4 regions of the Streptomyces sp. NPDC101393 genome follow, and region 1 is predicted to be linked to each of the others. Evidence: riboswitches for the same ligand, from Rfam matches in the RefSeq annotation. Region 1 holds a riboswitch; each other region holds the start of a gene.

Region 1 (3,186 bases):
CTGCACCGCACGGTCGTGCGCGCGGTGGAGCGCGAACTGGTCGGCACGGGCATGACGGCCGGCGAACACGCCTTGCTGGACGCCCTACGCACCGAAGGCCCGCGCACGGTGCCGCAGTTGGCGCGCAGCCTGGGCCTCGACCGGCAGCCGGTGCAGCGCTGGGTGAACCACGCGGCGGAACTGGGCCTGGTGGTGACGGCCCCCAATCCGGCACACCGGCGCTCGTCGCTGATTCAGCTCACGAGCGAGGGTTCGGCGGTGATGCGCGGCATTCCGGGATTCGAGCCGGCGACGCTGCGCCGCGTACTGGCCGACCTCTCCGCCGCCGACGTCACCACCGCACTGCGCGTACTCGACCGACTCGGCGAGGAATTCCGGCACCTGGCGAACGGCTCGCACGTTCCCACGGAGGAACCCGGCAGTCCAGACAACCTGGACAGCCCCCCAACCCCGAAGCCCCACCCGATTCCGCCCCATCCACCACATCCGAACCACCTACCGGATGCACCGGCCCTGCCGGACATACCGGATCCGCCACACGAAGGACGACACAGAGAATGACCCCGAGCATCAGCGACTGGTCCGAGATCGACAACGGCATCGTGCCGATCGACGACGGCGAGCTGTTCTACGAAGCGGCCGGCTCCGGCCCCGCGGTGGTGCTGGTGCACGGCGGCATGCTCGACCAGCACATGTGGGACGAGCAGTTCGCCTGGCTGGTGAATTCCGGCCTCCGCGCCGTCCGCTACGACACCCGGGGCCACGGCCTCTCCTCCAGCGTGTCCGGTGACTACGCCAACCACGACGACCTACGGACCCTGCTGGACGCCCTCGACATCCCGAGCGCCGTCCTCGTCGGCCTCTCGCACGGCGCCCGCATCGCACTGGACACCGCTCTCGCCCACCCGGACCGCGTGACGGCCCTCGCGCTGGCCTCCCCCGGTATCAGCGGTCGCGCCTTCAGCGACCCGTTCGTCCTGGAGCACATCAGGCACCAGGTGGCGGCGATCGGCGAACCGGACGGCGTGGAGCGCTACGTCGAGCACTTCCTACGGATGTGGGTGGACGGACCGCACCGCGAGCCCGGCGCGGTGCACCCCGGGATGCGCGAGCGGATGCGCGCCTCCGCCGAGGCCAACGCCGAGGTGCATGCGGACGGCCTGGGGGCCGGCATCGCTCTGGAGGTCGGGGCCATCCACCGCCTCGGCGAGATCCGGGTGCCGACCGTCGTCCTCGACGGCGACCTCGACAGCACGGACATCTCGTCCAACGCCCATGCGATCACCCTCGCCGTCCCCGGCGCCCGCAGGGTCCGCATACCGAGCGCCGCCCATATGGTCAATCTGGAGAACACCGCACTCTTCGACCAGGAGTTGCACGCCTTCCTGTCCTCCCTGGACTACTGACCTGCGGTCCGCCCCACCCCCAGGAGGGCACATAAGGGGGCATCTGCTGCGCTCCCGGGCCGACGGTTAGAGTGGCCGGGCCGTGGTGTTCGGGAAGACCGGTGACGGACCTTGTGGTCCCAGGCCGGAGCGGCCCTCGCCACTGTGATCGGGGAGTTTCCGGCCCCATGCGCCCGCGCCTCCACGCAGGCGACGCCACTGACCGCAGCCCGCGGCCGGGAAGGCGGGCCGGACGCGTGCACCCGTAAGCCAGGAGACCGGCCACGGCATCTCACGAACTGATTCCACGAGGTGCTGGAGCTGACCGCCGGATGGCCGTGTCCACCGATACCCCCCAACCCGCAGATACCGCTGCCCCGACCCCCGCGTTCCGTTGGCGCCGGCAGGACACGGTCCGCACCGCGGGCCTGATGGCCGTCATAGCCGGCCTGCACATCGTCGCCTTCGGTGTGCTCTTCCTCCTCGTGGTCCCCCACCACTACGCCGTGGGAAGCCAGGTGTTCGGCGTGGGCCTGGGCGTCACCGCGTACACCCTCGGCATGCGCCACGCCTTCGACGCCGACCACATCGCCGCGATCGACAACACCACACGCAAGCTGATGGCCGACGGCAAGCGACCGGTCTCGGTGGGCTTCTGGTTCGCCCTCGGCCATTCCAGCGTGGTCGTCGCGATGGCCGCCCTGGTCGCCGGCGGAGCCCAGCTCGCCGGCACGCTCCTCAACGACGAATCCCGTACCCACCAGGTCCTCGGCACCGTGGGCACCACCGTCTCGGGAACGTTCCTCTACCTCATCGCCGCCCTCAACCTCGTCGCACTGGCGGGGATCTGGCGGGTCTTCCGCGGTATGCGCGACGGCCGCTTCGACGAGACCGAGCTGGAGCAGCAGCTCGACTCCCGCGGCTTCATGAACCGCGTCCTGGGACGGTTCACCCGGTCCATCACCCGCCCCGGCCAGATGTTCCCGCTCGGTTTCCTCTTCGGCCTCGGCTTCGACACCGCCACCGAAGTGACCCTGATGGTGATGGCGGGCAGCGGTGCCGCGGCCGGGCTCCCCTGGTACGCCATCCTGTGCCTGCCGTTGCTCTTCGCCGCCGGCATGAGCCTGTTCGACACCCTGGACGGCACGTTCATGAACTTCGCCTACCAGTGGGCGTTCTCCAACCCGGTGCGCAAGGTCTACTACAACCTCACCATCACCGGCCTGTCGATCGCCGTCGCCTTCTTCATCGGCACCATCGAGCTGGTGACCGTCCTGCACGACAAGCTCGGTCTCCATGACCCGCTGACCGGCTGGATCTCCGCCCTCGACCTCGACAACGTCGGCTTCATCATCGTCGGCCTGTTCGTGGTCGTGTGGGCGGCGGCGCTCGCCTACTGGCGCCTCTCCGGCGTCGAACAACGCTGGGCAGCCCGCACGTCAGCGAAACCCTGAGGCCTCACCACCCGCCCACGGACGCCCCGTTCACCGCCCCGGCGAACGGGGCGTCCGACGTCAGGCACCTCACCCCTACCGCCCACTCCCCCTCCCCCTTCTCCTACTTCCGGACCAGCAGCACGATCCCGGCCACCACCAGCGCGAGGACCACCGCAGCCACGCCGTGGGCGAGCCGCTGCGCGCGCAGCACGGGCAGGAACCGGTCAACGGCGCACCGGCCGGGCCCCGTCAGCGCCAGTGCCGCCGCACCGGCAGTCAGCAGCAGCTCGTACTCCACTCCCTTGGGCGCGAAGAAACCGCCGCCCCACTTCACCGCGAGAGCATTGATCATGGTGCCGACGATC
Region 2 (3,186 bases), on a different contig from region 1:
GCGGACAGGCCGGCGTTCTTGCCGGGCAGCCACTCCAGATTGCCGTGCTTGCCGAGGTGCACCATCGCGTCCGCGCCGAAGCCGCCGTCCTCCTGGGAGGCGGCGATCCAGCGGTAGGCGGCCAAGTAGTGGTGCGAGGGCGGCAGATCGGGGTCGTGGTAGATCGCGATCGGGTTCTCGCCGAAGCCGCGCGGCGGCTGGATGAGGACGAGGAGATTGCCGCGGCGCAGGGCCGCGAGGACGATGTCGCCCTCGGGGTTGCGGCTGCGGTCGAGGAACATCTCGCCGGGCGGCGGGCCCCAGTGCTGCTCGACGGACGCGCGCAGCTCCTGCGGCAGCGTGGCGTACCAGCGCTTGTAGTCGGCGGCCGGGATACGGACCGGGTTGCGGGCGAGCTGTTCCTCGGTGAGCCATTCCTGGTCGTGGCCGCCGGCCTCGATGAGGGCGTAGATCAGCTCGTCGCCGTCGCCGGAGACCAGGCCGGGCACCTCTTCGGTGCCGAAGTCGTAGCCGTCCGCCTGCAGGCGGCTCAGCAGGGCGACGGCGCTGGCGGGGGTGTCCAGACCGACGGCGTTGCCGATGCGGGAGTGCTTGGTGGGGTACGCGGAGAGGACCAGGGCCAGGCGCTTGTCGGCGGCCGGGATGTGCCGCAGCCGGGCGTGCCGCACGGCGATGCCGGCGACCCGGGCGGCCCGCTCGGGGTCGGCGACGTACACCGGCAGGCCGTCCTCGTCGACCTCCTTGAAGGAGAACGGGACGGTGATCAGCCGGCCGTCGAACTCGGGCACGGCGATCTGCGAGGCGGCGTCCAGCGGCGACAGGCCCTCGTCGTTCTCCTCCCAGGCAGCGCGCGAACCGGTCAGGCACAGCGCCTGGAGGATCGGTACGTCCAGGGCGGCGAGCGCACCGGCGTCCCAGGACTCGTCGTCGCCGCCGGCGGAGGCCTCGGCGGGCTTGGTGCCGCCGGCGGCCAGGACGGTGGTGACGATGGCGTCGACCGGGCGCAGCGCCTCGATCAGCTCCGGTTCGGGCGCGCGCAGCGACGCGACGAACAGCGGCAGCGGGCGCCCGCCGGCCCGCTCGATCTGCGCGCAGAGGGCGTCGACGAAGCCGGTGTTGCCGCTCATGTGGTGGGCGCGGTAGTAGAGCACCGCGACCTGCGGGCCGCCGGTGTCCGTACGGGCGTCCGGGCGCTCCAGCTGTCCCCAGGTGGGGGCGGGCGCCGGGGGTTCGAAGCCGTGGCCGGTCAGCAGCACGGTGTCGGAGAGGAAGCGGGCCAGCTGGTCGAGGTTGGCGGGGCCGCCGTGCGCGAGGTAGGCGTGCGCCTCGGCCGCGGTGCCGACGGGGACCGTGGAGGCCTCCATCAGCTGGGCGTCGGGGGCCTGTTCACCGGTGAGGACGACGACGGGACGGTGCTGGTCCGCGGCGAGCAACACCTCCAGGCCCTCTTCCCAGGCGCGGATGCCGCCGAGGAGGCGGACGACGACGAGGTCGGTCCCCTCCAGGAGCGCGGGCAGCTCGGCGACGTCGAGGCGGGCGGGGTTGGCGAGCCGGTAGGGCACGGGACCGGTGGCAGCGCGGGCGCTGAGCAGGTCGGTGTCGGAGGTCGACAGCAGCAGGAGCATGCGAGCGCAGGCCTTCCTCGGGGTGTCCGCGCCCCGGGTGGGTCGTAGGGACGGCGGGAGTTCCTGGCTCGCCCGGCGGTGGCCGGGTTCACAGTGGCGGGACCGCGCCGGATTCTCACCGGGCTTCCTCCCTTGGCGCCGTCGCTGGCGTCCGGTGGGTCAGCCGACCCACCGACCTGCATAGTAAAGGCTGTGTCCGGGGCGTGGGAGGGCGCCTCCGGGCCCGCGGTCCGCGGGTTCCCCGGGTGCCCGCCTCCCCGGATCCGCCACCCGCCGACGTCGGTATGCTCGCCGCCATGCCGCCCTCCCCCTCGCCACGGCCCGCACGGGCCGCACCGCCCCCACGGGACCGCGGTGACGCCTGCCCGGGAGCGCTGCGGCTGCACCCGGCGGCGGACGGCCGGCTGGCACGAGTACGGCTGCCCGCCGGTGACTTGACGGAACGTCAGGCCACTGCGCTGGGGGACGCGGCCCACCGCCTCGGCGACGGCCACCTCTCCCTCACCTCCCGCGGCAACGCGGAGCTGCGCGGCCTCGCCGACGACTGCGGCCAGGAACTCGCCGGCCTGCTGCGCGAGGCCGGTCTGCTGCCCTCGGAGCGCCACGAACGCCTCCGCAACATCCTCGCCTCACCCCTTGCGGGCCTGGACCCGCACACCCCCTCTGACGTGCGGTTGTGGGCCCGGCAGCTGGACACCCTGCTCTGCACGAGCCCCTCGGCGACCGCGCTCTCCGGCCGTTTCCTGTTCGTCCTGGACGACGGCCGCGGCGATGTGGCGACGCTCGGCGGTGATGTGACCTTGGTCGCAGCGCCCGGCGGGGCGCTGCTGCGCCTCGGCGACGGGGCCGCGCTGCGTATCGCCGGACCGGACGCGGCGCGGGCCGCGCTCCTCGCCGCCGGGTCCTTCCTCGCCGCCGCCGAGGCGTGCGGCACCGGCGCCTGGCGGGTCCGCGAGCTCCCCGCCCCACAGGTGCCGACCGCGCATGCGGTGGCGGCGGACCTGCGGGCGGCGGGTATCGGGGCCGTGTACGTCGCGGCGCCGGATCCGGGCGCCGTGCCGCCGGGCGCGGGCGCCACCGCTCCCGGGATCACCGAAGCCCCCGACGGCCGCCGGGCCCTCTCCGTCCTCGCGCCGCTCGGCCGGCTGACCGTCGACCAGTGGCGGCTGCTGACCGCGATCGCCTCCGAGGACGGGGCGGGCGAGCTGCGGACCACCCCCTGGCGCGGCGTGATCGTCCCCGGCCTGCCGGGCACCACGGCCGGGGCGCGGCTGCGCGAGCTGGCCGCCGCCGGCCTGATCACCGACCCCGGCTCCCCCTGGCACCGGATCAGCGCCTGCACCGGCCGGCCAGGCTGCGCCAAGTCCCTCTCCGATGTCCGCGCCGACGCCACGGCCGCCGTCGTCCGGGGCAGTACCCCGGCGCCGGTCGGCGGGCTCCCCGTCCACTGGTCCGGCTGCGAACGCCGCTGCGGCCACCCGCACGGCAGCTGGATCGACGTCGTGGCCACGGGCGCGGGCGACGGCGACGGCAGGGGCGAAGGCGCCAAGGATGACCGCAG
Region 3 (3,186 bases), on a different contig from region 1:
CGAGTTCGGCGGCGATGGCGTCGGTGCCCTGTGCCAGGCCGCGCGCCAGAGTGGCGATCTCGGACGTCTTCTGGCGGGCGAAGGCGAGCCAGCGGGCGATCTGCGGGTCGATGTCACGCTCGGCGGACGCGTCCAGCGGGACGTGCAGCAGGGAGCAGGAGGAGGCGACATCGACGCGGTCGGCGAGGCCGAGCAGGGTGCCCAGCGTGGACAGCGACTTCTCGAAGTCGTTGATCCAGACGTTGCGTCCGTTGACGACGCCGGCCACCAGCCGCTTGCCGGGCAGCCCGCCGACGGCCGCGAGGTCCCCGAGGTTGGCGGCGGCGGCGCCGGTGAAGTCCAGCGCGAGGCCGTCGACGGGCGCCTTGGCCAGCACCGGCAGCGCGTCGCCCAGCCGGTCGAAGTAGGAGGCGACCAGCAGCTTCGGGCGGTCGGTGAGTGCGCCCAGATCGCGGTAGGCGCGGGCGGCGGAGTTCAGGACGGCGGGCGAGCGGTCCTGTACGAGTGCCGGCTCGTCGAGCTGTGTCCAGACGGCGCCGGCCGCCCGCAGATCCGCGAGCACCTCGGCGTAGACGGGCAGCAGCCGGTCCAGCAGCGTCAGCGGGTCGAAGTCGGCGGCGACACCGGGAGCGGGCTTGGACAGCAGGAGGTAGGTGACCGGGCCGACGAGGACCGGGCGGGCGGTGAGTCCGAGCGTGAGGGCTTCGGTCAGTTCGGCGACCTGCTTGCCGGAGTCCGCGGCGAAGACCGTGTCCGGCCCCAACTCCGGGACCAGATAGTGGTAGTTGGTGTCGAACCACTTGGTCATCTCCAGCGGCGCCACGTCCTGGGTGCCGCGCGCCATCGCGAAGTAGCCGTCCAGGGCATCGGCGGCCACCGCGGCGCGGTGCCGGTCGGGGATCGCACCGACCATGACGCTGGTGTCCAGGACGTGGTCGTAGTACGAGAAGTCACCGGTCGGCACCTCGTCGATACCGGCCCCGGCGAGCTGCTGCCAATTGCCGCGGCGCAGTTCGGCCGCGGTGGCCCGGAGGGCGTCGGCGCCGACCCGGCCCTTCCAGTAGCCCTCGATGGCCTTCTTCAGTTCACGGTGCTGACCCTGACGCGGGTAGCCGTGCACGGTCGACCGTGCTGCCGCGGCTGCGGACTTGCTGGTCACGGAACTCTCCTTCGCGAGTGTCTCCCTACGATCCGGGGACGGCTCACGAGGCGGAGTACGGCGAAGCGGCGGACCACGGCGCGATCTCGCCGCACGTGCCCGCCTGCTGTGTACGCCGACCCACCCGCGAGGTCACCGGATCACCGTGCGCGAGGTTCGCGCACGGACACTGGCAGGTCTTCGGACTCGCGGGCACGTCCGCCGAAAGGCGGACATCTACTGGCCGTCGCTTCCCAGACCCCCGGGGGTCCAGTGCGTATGACGGCGGTCGTTCCCACTCACCGCTGCGGGGCAGTCCCGGATTCCCACCGGGTTCCCTCTTGCGACGCGCCTGCCTGGCGGGCAGGGCGAACCAGTTGCACCGGCCAGCCTAGGCGTTGCGGCACGAGCCGGACAGCGCCGCTCACATGCCGGATGGTGAGATGAGACACGCGCCCCGGGGGTGGCTCGCGGGCACGGTGTCCGGCTGCCCGTCCGCCCGCGTACGCCGAACGCCGCCGCCCGATGGCCGGGAGCCGGGAGCTGCGCTCTAGTGGGACGGGCGGTCCGAGCGACGGCCGCGCGCCGCCCGCGCAGGCGGCAGGACCGGAGGCGAGCCACCCATGACCCACCGCGTAAGGGCAGCCGCCGCGACGGCCGCGGCCGTGCTGTGCGCCACGGCGCTCGGCGGGTGCGGTGACGGTGGCGGCGGCTCGGAATCCTCCCCCGCGCCGTCATCGGCCGCCCCCTCGTCCACCCCGTCGTCCGCGCCCTCGCCCACCAAGGCGGGGCAGTCGCGGATCACCGTCAAGGACTTCACCTTCGTCCCCGCCGAACTGACCGTGCGCCCCGGCGCGAAGGTCACCGTGGTCAACGAGGACGACACCGCCCACACCGTGACGGCCAATGGCAGCAAACCCTTCGACACCGGCCCCATCGGCCCCGGGAAGACCGCCACCTTCACCGCCCCGGACAAGGCCGGCGACTACCCGTACGTCTGCAGCATCCATCCGTCGATGAAGGGCTCGCTCACCGTCCACTGAGCCTTCGCACACGACCCTTGCCCAGGAGGTGGGGAGCCACATGGCAGCAGACCGCGGTGTACCGGAGCCGTCCACCGGGCGGGCCGGGCGGGTCGCCCGGGGTGTCGCGCGGGTGCTGGCCGCCGCCGGCCTGGCGGTGAACGCCTACATCCACGCCCGTCTCGCCGACTCCTACGACGCCGTCGCCGCGGACATCAGCCAGGGCACGCTGTTCCGGGTCGAAGCCGGACTGGCCTCGCTGGCGGCGCTGCTCGTCCTGATCTGGCGGCGCCCTATGGCCGACCTCTTCGCCTGGCTGGTGGCCGCGGGCGGGCTGGCGCTCCTGCTCATCTACCGCTACGTCGACGTCGGGACGCTGGGCCCGGTGCCGAACATGTACGAGCCCGTGTGGACCACGGACAAGCGGCTGACCGTCGTCTCCCAGGCCGTCACCGTCCTCGCCACCGTCTTCCTGCTGCTGGCCCCGGCGCGGCGATCGGACAGACGGCGCAGGTGACGCGCGCCGGCGCCGGTACGGGGTGCCCGGGGCGCGGGGGAGCACGCGCCGGGTGCGAAGAGGATGCGTAAATGTCCATGTTTCGTAACACACAAGCGGATTCATCACGACGGCGGGTGGCGGCGCGGCACAGTGTGGATGCCCGGCGACGGTCCGGGCACTGGGCACGACCGGCACCCCTGCGAGGGTGCCGTATGCAGGAGGTCTCATGTTCCGCTCCGCATCCCGCATCGCCGCGTCCGTTCTCGGTTCGGTGGCGCTGGCGGCCACCGCCGTGCTCCCCGCCGCGGCCGACGGCCACCGCCAGGACCCGCGTCCGCAGCGTTCCGCCGTCGAGCTGGGCCCCATCCAGTACGACAGCCCCGGGCGTGACGACGGCTCCCGCCGCAGCCTCAACGCGGAGTGGGTCACGGTCCGGAACACCGGCCGGCACGCGGTGAACCTCAGCGGCTGGACCCTCGTCGAGGGCCGGCACCACCTCGTCCACCGCTTCCACCACCTGGTGCTCG
Region 4 (3,186 bases), on a different contig from region 1:
CGCCCTGCCAGCGGTCGGCGGCGGCGAAGCCCGCGCCGACCTGGTCCTTGGCGGCGGAGTAGACGGTGATCTGGGCGCGCCGGCAGCCGTCGGGCAGGTCCCGTTCGCCCTGCAGCGGCCGGGTGTTGAGGTCGGACATCTCGTAGGAGAAGGCCGCGCTGCGCAGGGTGGGTTCAGCCTCGGGGGCGGTCAGCAGCCGCAGTTCGAGTGCGGGCGGGCAGGCCGGCGGCGTGCTGACGGCGTTCAGCGCGACGACACCGCCGGTGAGGAGCACCAGCGCCGTCAGGAACACCATCAGGACGCGCCGCCAGCGCAGGATGCGCACTTTCCACCAGCGGCGTAACCGGATCCGCAGCGGCGTCCTGGGCCGGACCTCGGGGGTGGCGAAGGAGAGGATGACGTCGTCGACGGTGTTCTGTTTGGCCGAGCGCGGCTCCCATACGTCGCCCATCGGCGTCTCCTCGCCGGCGAGCCGGTCGCGCAGGGCGCGGACGAGGTCCTCGAAGGTGACGAACGCCTTGCCGGGTATGCCGCGTTCGAGGATCTGCACGGCGGCGCGGGTGAAGAGGGTGCCGCCGGCCGGCTCCTCGCCGCTGAAGATCCGGCGGTTGGGCTGCGCGGCCATCAGCAGCGACATGGGTGTGCGGCTGGAGTGGAAGGCCTCGCCGGCGTTGCCTGCATAGCAGCACTCCAGGACGATCACGATCCGGTCGGCCCGCGCATTGCCGAGGTAGGACAGCACCAGGTCCTGCCAGGAGACGGTCTTGTGGCCGCCCTTGGCCGCCGAGCCGCCCACCATGAGCTGGAGGTCACCGCCGTCGGGGCCGACGCGTCCGTGGCCGGAGAAGTGGACCAGCAGCAGCCCGCGCGCCTCCCTGGTGACGGCGTCCAGCGCCCTTTCCAGCTCCCACGGCTCCTTGGGCCGGCAGATGACGACCTCGTCGCCGGTGAACAGGTCGGTGCCAGGGGCGGTCAGGACGCGCTCCAGCTGCTCGGCGTTGTCCTTCACGGCGGGGAGCTCGGGCAGATGCAGGTAGTCGCTGACGCAGATCAGCAGCGCACGGTTGTCCTTGCCCCGCGCGTCGTATTCGGACATCCGGCTCAGCCCTCGGAGGTGTTGCCGCCCTCGGCCGCCGGGCTGCCGGGATCGGGGCGTCCGGGCGCCGCGCCGTGCGGGAGACCGTCGCCGACCTGCCGCAGACCGCCGCCGGCGCCGCCCGCCTCCAGAGCGGGCTGCTCGCCCGCGGCGCGTTCCTCCCTGCGCCGCCGCAGCCATTCGCGCAGGGCGATGCCCAGCCCCTTGGCCACTTCGGCGGCGGCCGCGCCGACGACGACCAGGATCAGGTCGTCGACGCCGACGGCCATGTCCCCGCGGCCGGGCCGGTCCGCACCGCCCGTCGCGTCGTCCGGCCGCGCCCGCTGTTCCCATGCGTGCGGGCGGCGCGCCAGCCAGGGTTCGCGCTCCAGCCAGGCCTTGAGGTCGGCGTTGTCCTGCTGCGGATTGTTCGTGCCCGTGATCCGTAGGCGGATCTCTTGACGGTCAGCGTGCTGCGGCATCCCCCGGCCCCCTTCCGGCGGGCCATCGCCCGCCGTGCACCAGATAGTGACGCGGGATCAGGTCAGGGGGCAACAGTCCGTGACACACCCGCCACCCTGTGGCGTGCGCCACAGTGCCTGTCACATGGCTGCGGTGCAGGTCAAGGGTGAGTTGACGGGCATTCGCGGGGCGTGGTGGACTGCCGGGGCCATTCGGCGACAGATGAGGAAGTCCGGTGAGAATCCGGCGCGGTCCCGCCACTGTCACCGGGGAGCGTTCCTCCACCAAAGGTCACGGTCCGCTGCGCGCAGGCCCGTCGGGTCGCACGTGTACGGACTGGAAGGCCGGGGGAAGTGCCGATCCGGGGAGCCAGGAGACTCTGGTCGCCGTCACGTCGAGCCAGGGCGCGGACCCTGAGTGAGGACATACCGCCATGCCCGGCCGCAGTACGAGAACCCGTCCGGCAGTCCCTGTCGCAGCACCCCTCCGAGGCATGACGGCGGTCTGATCCGATGCGCGCGGAACACGTCACGTACGCGTGCGGCGCGGCCCTCGGCTTTCTCGGCGACCTGATCGTGGCGGATCCCCGCCGCGGCCATCCGGTGGCCGCTTTCGGCCGTGCCGCGGGCGCCGTCGAACGCCGGCTCTGGCACGACCACCGCGGCCACGGGACGCTGCACGCCGTGCTGTGCGCGGGCGGCGCGGCCACCGGCGCGGCGCTGCTGCGGCGCGCCGTACGCGGTCCGGCGCCTTCCCCGGGCTCCCCCGGCTCCCCCTCCGTTCCGTTCTCCCTCCGCACGGGTGCCGACATCGCGCTGACCGCGGCGGCGGTGTGGGCCGTGCTGGGCGGTACGTCGCTCGGCCGCGAGGCGCGGGCCATCGGCGGCGCGCTGACGGCGGGCGACCTGGACCTGGCGCGCGAGCGGCTGCCACATCTGTGCGGCCGCGATCCGCAGGCGCTGGACGGGCCGCAGATGGCCCGCGCGGTGGTCGAGTCGGTCGCCGAGAACACCTCCGACGCCGTGGTGGGCGCCCTGGTCTGGGGCGCGCTGGCCGGGGTGCCGGGGCTGGTGGGATTCCGGGCCGTGAACACCCTCGACGCGATGGTGGGCCACAAGTCGCCGCGGTACCTCCGGTTCGGCTGGGCCTCGGCCCGGCTCGACGACCTCGCCGGCTGGCCCGGCTCCCGGCTGACCGCCGCGCTGACCGTCCTCGCGGGGCCCGACCGGCGCGGCGCGCTGCGGGCCTGGCGGGCGGACGGCGGATCCCATCCGAGCCCCAACGCGGGCCCGGTGGAAGCGTCGTTCGCGGGCGCGCTGGGCGTACGCCTCGGCGGCACGCTGGCCTACGGCGGGCGGATCGAGCACCGGCCGCAGCTCAACGGCGGGGCGCCGCCGGTCGCTGCGCCCGACATCGCACGTGCGGTACGGCTCTCGCGCCGGGTGAGCGCGCTGACGCTGGCGACGACGGTCGCGGGACGGCTCGCGGTGGGCGCGCTGTACGCCCGGCACAGGAAGAGGAGGCCCCAGTGAACGGCCAGCACGGGCAGCACGGGCAGCGCGAGCGGTCGGGCGGGGCGGTCGGCGGTGGCCTGTTGGTCGCCGGGACGACGTCCGACGCCGGCAAGAGCGTGGTCACGGCGGGCATCT

What was found. A riboswitch is a leader RNA that binds a small molecule or an ion and turns the genes downstream of it on or off. The one in region 1 is predicted to bind cobalamin.
Region 2: it holds a riboswitch for cobalamin, as region 1 does, so the genes downstream of both, cobN (cobaltochelatase subunit CobN) here and ACIRQ7_RS14480 (HoxN/HupN/NixA family nickel/cobalt transporter) in region 1, are expected to answer to the same signal.
Region 3: it holds a riboswitch for cobalamin, as region 1 does, so the genes downstream of both, metE (5-methyltetrahydropteroyltriglutamate--homocysteine S-methyltransferase) here and ACIRQ7_RS14480 (HoxN/HupN/NixA family nickel/cobalt transporter) in region 1, are expected to answer to the same signal.
Region 4: it holds a riboswitch for cobalamin, as region 1 does, so the genes downstream of both, ACIRQ7_RS33420 (cobalamin biosynthesis protein) here and ACIRQ7_RS14480 (HoxN/HupN/NixA family nickel/cobalt transporter) in region 1, are expected to answer to the same signal.

What each region holds. Positions count from the first base shown of each region.
Region 1 covers NZ_JBIWNU010000004.1:226,416-229,601, reverse strand. The annotation lists gene ACIRQ7_RS14490 (MarR family winged helix-turn-helix transcriptional regulator) at 1-561, shown strand, start outside; gene ACIRQ7_RS14485 (alpha/beta fold hydrolase) at 558-1,406, shown strand; cobalamin riboswitch at 1,473-1,687, shown strand; gene ACIRQ7_RS14480 (HoxN/HupN/NixA family nickel/cobalt transporter) at 1,718-2,839, shown strand; gene ACIRQ7_RS14475 (DoxX family protein) at 2,943-3,186, opposite strand, start outside.
Region 2 covers NZ_JBIWNU010000005.1:581,626-584,811, reverse strand. The annotation lists gene cobN (cobaltochelatase subunit CobN) at 1-1,625, opposite strand, end outside; cobalamin riboswitch at 1,662-1,814, opposite strand; gene cobG (precorrin-3B synthase) at 1,922-3,186, shown strand, end outside.
Region 3 covers NZ_JBIWNU010000006.1:507,029-510,214, forward strand. The annotation lists gene metE (5-methyltetrahydropteroyltriglutamate--homocysteine S-methyltransferase) at 1-1,159, opposite strand, end outside; cobalamin riboswitch at 1,313-1,531, opposite strand; gene ACIRQ7_RS21935 (cupredoxin domain-containing protein) at 1,762-2,181, shown strand; gene ACIRQ7_RS21940 (hypothetical protein) at 2,222-2,677, shown strand; gene ACIRQ7_RS21945 (lamin tail domain-containing protein) at 2,886-3,186, shown strand, end outside.
Region 4 covers NZ_JBIWNU010000013.1:92,196-95,381, reverse strand. The annotation lists gene ACIRQ7_RS33430 (caspase family protein) at 1-1,096, opposite strand, end outside; gene ACIRQ7_RS33425 (hypothetical protein) at 1,102-1,557, opposite strand; cobalamin riboswitch at 1,760-1,917, shown strand; gene ACIRQ7_RS33420 (cobalamin biosynthesis protein) at 2,050-3,069, shown strand; gene ACIRQ7_RS33415 (cobyric acid synthase) at 3,066-3,186, shown strand, end outside.